Regions from separate parts of the Cytobacillus sp. ABV4_503 genome, predicted to be linked through region 3. Evidence: riboswitches for the same ligand, from Rfam matches in the RefSeq annotation. Region 3 holds a riboswitch; each other region holds the start of a gene.
The links. Region 3 has a riboswitch for S-adenosylmethionine ahead of ACXAD1_RS06570 (2,3-diketo-5-methylthiopentyl-1-phosphate enolase). Riboswitches for the same ligand answer to the same signal wherever they lie in the genome.

Region 1 (2,318 bases), 610 kb from region 3:
ACGTATTCGTACATTACTCTGCTATCCAATCTGAAGGTTTCAAATCTTTAGAAGAAGGCCAAGAAGTTTCTTTCGAAGTTGTTGAAGGTGCACGCGGACCTCAAGCAGCTAACGTAACTAAACTATAATCGACAGACCCATACAAAAACAGCCTGGCCATATGGTCAGGCTGTTTTATTTTTCACCGATTGTATATATGTACCTGCTATGCCATACCCTATGAGAAAAAGGGAGGTGGCAATAGATGAACTTTATATGGGAATCAGTCCTTTTAATATTTTCAGGGGTATTGCTTTTGCGTGTGGCCGGAAGAAAATCCATCTCGCAAATGACACTAGCCCAAACAGTTGTGATGATTTCAATAGGCACCATCATTATTCAGCCGATCGTTGAGACTAGTGTTTGGAAAACGATTGTGGCAGCAGCTATCTTAATTGGATCATTAATATTAATGGAATATCTTCAGGTTAAGTTTAATTTTGTTGAAAAATTTATCACGGGCAAATCTAAAATAGTGATTGAGGATGGGAAACTTAAAACAGCAAATATGAGGAAATTGCGCTTTACAGCTGATCAGCTGGAAATGAGGCTCAGAACCAGCGGAATCACAAAAATTTCAGATGTCAAAATGGCAACTCTTGAACCGAATGGACAGCTTGGGTATGAGTTAATGAATGATGCGAAGCCTTTAACTGTTGGAGAGTTTAAAAGGCTTATGGGAGAAATGATTTTGCAGTCACCCGTTCAGCCTGCACCTCAAGCCTCAGATGATATTTTTCAGGAGCTGAAAAAGGGGCATAACCCTCCAAATTCTAAAGAACTTCACTAGTTTTTAGCCGCATTGCGGCTTTTTTTAATTTCAATCCCCGTTATTCACCTTTAAAGTATTATTCAGATTCTTAATCCACAACAAAAAAGTGCTTGAAGTTTCACGAGTTTCCTGTATAATTTTCAAACGTGAGTTATTTCAGAATAATTTCATATGAATCGCTTATCAAGAGAGACTGAGGGACTGGCCCGAAGATGTCTCGGCAGCGGGCTCTATAGAGCGCTGTGCCAAATCCAGCAAGCATAGGTGCTTGGCAGATAAGAAGAGAACGATTGATTTGTTAAGATCTCTTCTTGCTTGAAGAGGTCTTTTTATTTTGCTGGAAAATTTATTCGGAGAGGAGATTTTTAATGAAAAACAAAGGCAATTCCTGGGCTTTATTGCCGCTTATGGCTTTCCTTCTAATTTTTATTGGAAGCGGCATAGCAACAGGAGATTTCAATAGCATTCCAATCATTGTCATTGTATCCGCTACAGCCGGAATAGCACTGGCAATGAACAGAAAAAAGCCGTTTATGGAAAAAGTGGAGATATTCACGAAAGGAGCAGGACATCCTGATATTATTTTAATGGCCATCATTTTTATCCTGGCAGGGGCCTTTTCTGGAACGGCTAAAGGTATGGGTGCGGTTGATTCGACCGTGAATCTTGCACTCTCATTCATCCCTCAGAATCTGCTGATGGTCGGAATTTTTATCATTGCCTGCTTTATTTCACTATCGATGGGAACGTCCATGGGGACCGTTGTGGCACTTGCTCCAATTGGTATAGCTCTTTCTGCAGAAACAGATATATCTGTAGCATTGGCCATGGCAGCAATAATAGGCGGTGCCATGTTTGGGGATAATCTTTCCGTTATTTCTGATACGACCATTGCAGCGGTCAGGACACAAGGAACGAGAATGACCGATAAATTCCGTGTGAATTTCTTAATCGTCCTGCCTGCTGCATTGCTTACAGCTTTGATTCTTGGGATTTTAACTGCTGGTCAGGAAAGCGCGGTAACAAGCGGGGATTACAGTTTTTTGAAAGTTGTTCCTTATCTGGGCGTATTGGCTGCAGCTTTACTTGGCATGAATGTCATTCTTGTGCTTAGCGGGGGTATTCTGCTTGCAGGACTGATCGGAATCGCAGATGGCAGCTATACTTTTGTTTCATTCCTTCAGATGATTGCCGAGGGAATGGCCGGCATGCAGACCCTTGCGATAATCGCCATACTCATTGGCGGATTGGTTGAGATCATCCGTTTTAATGGCGGAATCGATTACTTGCTGCACATGGCTACAAGCAAAATAAAATCCCGCAGGGGAGCTGAATTTGGTATTGCGTCACTTGTCTCTCTGACCAATTTATCTACAGCCAATAACACAATTGCCATCATTATTGCAGGGCCGCTTGCCAAAAAAATTGCAGATCAATATGAGATTGATCCGCGTAAATCAGCAAGTATTCTTGATATATTTGCCTGTTTTGTACAAGGGACTATCCC
Region 2 (2,318 bases), 400 kb from region 3:
TTCTTTTTCTTTTGAAGGGCAGACAGTCAACAAAGGAATAAACTATCCTGAATCATTACATGGTACAAGCCATATGAATTAATAAAACAAAGTAAATACAGTATGATAAAGATAATAGCCAATAAATTGGAATTGCTGCTGGAGGTGGGTAGATGGAGATTGAGAAACTGGCTAAAAGGTTAAGTAACAGGACCCCAGTCATTTTAGGGAGTGAGCGATTTTCGAAATTCGCTATTTTGCTTCCGTTGGTTGAGATAAATAATGAGGTACATGTCCTTTTTGAAGTGCGTTCACTTACAATGAGAAGGCAGCCTGGGGAGGTCTGTTTCCCGGGCGGGAGAATAGATCCGGAAGATAGGGATGAGGAGCATACGGCTATCCGTGAAACCTCAGAGGAACTCGGCGTGAATGAAGACAGCATCACAGATGTGTCCCCGCTGGATTACATGATTTCCTTCGGTCAAATTATTTACCCTTATGCAGGCATTATCCATAATCCGGACCAGATTAAGCCAAACCCTGATGAAGTGGAAGAAGTTTTTACAGTCCCTCTTTCATTTCTAAAAAAAGTAAAGCCGGAAATGTATCACGTGAATTTTAAAGTAGAGCCCGAAGAGAATTTTCCATTTGACTTGATTGCCGGAGGTGAAAATTACAATTGGCAGGCAAGGAAAGTAGAAGAAGTATTTTACTATTTTAAAGATAAGGTTATTTGGGGGCTGACTGCCCGAATTCTTAAGCATTTTCTTGAAATCATTACTGAAGATTTCGAGGAAAGTAAGAGCGTTTGAAGAAAATAATTTTCAAAAAAGGTTGACGCAGTCCTTATAAATGTTTATGATTCATATAAATTGAATACTTTGAAACTTCTTATCAAGAGAGGCGGAGGGACTGACCCTATGAAGCCTCGGCAACCAGCATTTATGCACGGTGCCAAATTCAGAGGAATACATTTTCCGAAGATAAGAAGGCGGAATGAACGGAACGTAAATTCAAACCCCTTCTTGTCTGTATAGACGGAAGGGGTTTTTTGTTTTTATAGTTTTCTGCACTTTAAATATTAACCAGGGGGAATGTGAAATGTCAGCGATAACGATTGGGCTATTGGGGTTTGGAACAGTTGGAAAAGGAGTGTATGAAACGATCAGCAAACATCAGGGAAGGCTCCAGGCGATATTCGGGAAAGAAGTGAAGGTCTCGGCCATCCTTGTCAAAAATGTGAGTAAGCATTCTTTGCCTGATGATGAGGTGCTTTTAACTGATGACTTTCAGGATATTATTGAGCTTCCTAAGCTTGATGTCGTAATTGATGCCATTGTTGGCAGGGAACCAGGCTATACGTATTTGCGCCAGGCCATATCGAGAGGATGCCATGTCATTACAGCAAATAAGGAGATGTTTGCATTCCATGGAAGTGAGCTTGCGAGGCTCGCAAAAGAAAATAATGTATCATTAGGATTTGAAGCAACAGTCGGAGGCGGGATCCCTATAATTCAGACTATCAAGCAGCTGCTGAATGCCAACAAGATTGAACGGATCGAAGGAATTTTAAATGGCACATCCAATTTCATTTTGACAAGTATGCGCGAGGAGAACTTATCATTTGAAGAAGCACTGAAAATAGCGCAGGAAAAAGGATATGCAGAAGCCGATCCGAAAAATGATATAGAAGGATATGACGCTTTTTACAAAGCGGTTGTTCTGAGCGAGCTGGTATTCGGGAAAGCACCGGCGCAGGAAACATCTGTTAGAGAAGGCATTACTGATATTACAATTGAGCAAATCCGTTTGGCTGATTCCCTGGGCCTGAAATTTAAACATGTAGCATCGATTCAGAGAGAAAAAGATACTATCCGCTGTACTGTAAAACCGGTCCTGACAGTGGAGGCACATCCCTTGTACAGAGTAGAAGGAGTGCAAAATGCAGTTTCGATTGATGCGGATATTGTCGGGAATATCAGCCTGCAGGGTCCTGGTGCCGGCATGTTCCCGACAGCCAGCGCAATTATTGAAGATCTGATTCATGTTGGCAGAGCCGATATTCCTTCAGTCTTTGAGGAAGGCGACTCGGAAGGGACTGTTCTTGAACAGGCAGTTTGGATTATATTTGGTGATGCTGATAAAGGGGGATTGCCTGAAGGATTTGAAACAATCAGCAAAGTTTCAAAAGATGCCTTCATCGTTAAGGCATCATTGAAAGCTGTATCATTATTAGATACATCATATTTGAAGGCTTATCAGGTGCTTGGAGATTACGCTCCTGCTGCAAAGGAAAATAAGCAGGTACAGCCGGTATAATATGATGATGCTAAAAAACA
Region 3 (2,318 bases):
ATATGGCGGAATTGGTTTTGACGGCAACAAGCCTGAAAGTTTTCTTCAGGCAGAAGGGGCAAAGGAGGTCGGTATTGAAATTTATACCCTTTCAAAGACCTTTAATATGGCAGGCTGGAGAATAGGATTTGCAGCTGGAAATGCAAGTGTCATTAAAGCACTGAATCTAATGCAGGATCATCTATACGTCAGCTTGTTTGGTGCTGTTCAGGAAGCTGCAGCAGCCGCTCTGTCAGGACCCCAGGATTGTGTTAATGAGTTGAATTCTATCTACGAATCCAGACGGAATACCTTCATCTCTGGCCTCAGGGAAATTGGCTGGGATGTACAAGCTCCTAAAGGCTCCTTTTTTGCATGGCTCAAAGTCCCTGAGCAATTTACATCGGAAGAGTTTGCTGACTATCTCCTGGATAAAGCGCATATTGCGGTTGCACCTGGCATCGGATTTGGTGATTATGGAGAAGGGTATGTGAGAGCCGGATTGCTGACATCTGAGGATAGACTTAAAGAAGCAGTGGACCGAATAAAAAAATTAAATTTGTTTTAAATTTTTTTCATAATTCAATTGACAAAAATATTAAGCACTGTCATAATTCTAATTAAATTTTAATTCGAAATTAACTGAATACTCGTTTCGTTTTCTTATCAAGAGCAGGCGGAGGGACTAGCCCTATGAAGCCCGGCAACCGACTTATACCTGAGCACGGTGCTAAATCTTGCAGCTTTTAGCTGAAAGATAAGAAGATGTTAGATTGCTATGCTAACCTCTTCTTATTTGAAGAGGTTTTTTATTGTTCCCATTCTTTGATTTTTGAAAGGAAGAATATACATGAGTGAAATTATTGCAACGTATCTGATTCATGATGAAAAACATAACCCGGAGAAAAAGGCCGAGGAGATCGCTTTAGGCTTAACGGTCGGGTCATGGACCCATTTGCCCGAGCTTGAAAAACAGCAGCTGGAAAAGCATAAAGGCAGGGTCGTTGCTGTTGAAGACCTTATTAAAGATGAAGAAAGAAAGGAAACAGCTGCAGTCATTAAGATTGCCTATCCCACTGTTAATTTCAGTCCGGATTTACCGGCAATATTAACAACAGTCTTTGGAAAGCTGTCATTGGACGGAAAGATTAAATTGTTAGATTTACAGTTTTCCAATGAACTTAAAAGCTTTTTCCCTGGGCCTCGATTCGGGATTGACGGACTGAGGGAAAAAGTGAATGTATATGGCAGACCCCTTCTAATGAGCATCTTCAAAGGGGTGCTGGGCAAAGACATGGATTTTTTAACTTCGCAGCTTAGGGAACAGGCCCTTGGCGGCATCGACCTTGTAAAAGATGATGAAATTCTATTTGAAAACCACCTTACACCTTTTGAAGCCAGGATAACCGAAGGCAAGGAAGTACTAAGGCAGGTTTATGAGGAAACAGGGCACCGTACCCTATATGCTGTAAATTTAACAGGCAGGTCTTTTGAATTAAAAGAAAAGGCAAGGAAGGCATCCAGACTTGGTGCAGACCTTCTTCTGTTTAATGTATTTTCTTATGGGCTCGATGTTTTGCAGTCATTAAGAGAAGATGAAGAGATTGGGCTGCCTATCATGGCACATCCTGCAGTTAGTGGAGCACTTTCTGCTTCAAATGTTTATGGGATTTCCTATCCTTTGCTTTTAGGGAAACTTCTCAGGTATGCAGGTGCAGACTTGTCTCTATTCCCTTCCCCTTATGGATCGGTTGCCCTTGAAAAAACTCAGGTATTATCAATTGGGGATGCCCTGACTAAGAATGATTTCTGCAAAAGAACCTTTCCGGTTCCATCAGCCGGCATCCATCCGGGTCTTGTGCCTCTTCTTTTCGAAGACTTCGGAATAGAGAGTGTAATCAATGCCGGAGGCGGCGTACATGGGCATCCGGATGGGGCAAGAGGAGGCAGTTTGGCATTCCGCCAGGCAATTGATTTAATATTAAAGGGGGCTTCTTTAACAGATGCTCCATCAAACTTCCGTGAATTAAAAAAAGCGATTGATCTGTGGGGGTACAAAGAGGTGGCTGTCAAGAATGGCTAAAATAGCGGTTTTTTGTGATTTTGATGGAACTATTACCGAAAATGATAACATCATTCATATCATGAAGCACTTTGCTCCTTCCAGGTGGGAAGGGATAAAAAATCAAGTTCTGGCACAGGAAATTTCCATTCAGGAAGGAGTAGGAAAGATGTTTTCCCTTCTCCCAAGCAGTCTGAAAGATGAGATCACCGATTTCATCTTGGAAAATGCGAGAGTAAGAGAGGGATTTCAGCCATTTATCGATTATCTGGCAAAG

Region 1: linked by a shared signal. The riboswitch ahead of ACXAD1_RS09510 (Na+/H+ antiporter NhaC family protein) and the one ahead of ACXAD1_RS06570 (2,3-diketo-5-methylthiopentyl-1-phosphate enolase) in region 3 are both predicted to bind S-adenosylmethionine.
Region 2: linked by a shared signal. The riboswitch ahead of ACXAD1_RS04615 (homoserine dehydrogenase) and the one ahead of ACXAD1_RS06570 (2,3-diketo-5-methylthiopentyl-1-phosphate enolase) in region 3 are both predicted to bind S-adenosylmethionine.

What each region holds. Positions count from the first base shown of each region.
Region 1 is NZ_JBSWTH010000001.1:1,894,472-1,896,789, forward strand. Features, by position in the region: gene ACXAD1_RS09500 (cold-shock protein) at 1-128, shown strand, start outside; gene ACXAD1_RS09505 (DUF421 domain-containing protein) at 245-829, shown strand; SAM riboswitch class I at 989-1,093, shown strand; gene ACXAD1_RS09510 (Na+/H+ antiporter NhaC family protein) at 1,180-2,318, shown strand, end outside.
Region 2 is NZ_JBSWTH010000001.1:892,736-895,053, forward strand. Features, by position in the region: gene ACXAD1_RS04610 (NUDIX hydrolase) at 153-791, shown strand; SAM riboswitch class I at 868-969, shown strand; gene ACXAD1_RS04615 (homoserine dehydrogenase) at 1,081-2,298, shown strand.
Region 3 is NZ_JBSWTH010000001.1:1,288,545-1,290,862, forward strand. Features, by position in the region: gene ACXAD1_RS06565 (pyridoxal phosphate-dependent aminotransferase) at 1-547, shown strand, start outside; SAM riboswitch class I at 640-743, shown strand; gene ACXAD1_RS06570 (2,3-diketo-5-methylthiopentyl-1-phosphate enolase) at 830-2,062, shown strand; gene ACXAD1_RS06575 (2-hydroxy-3-keto-5-methylthiopentenyl-1-phosphate phosphatase) at 2,055-2,318, shown strand, end outside.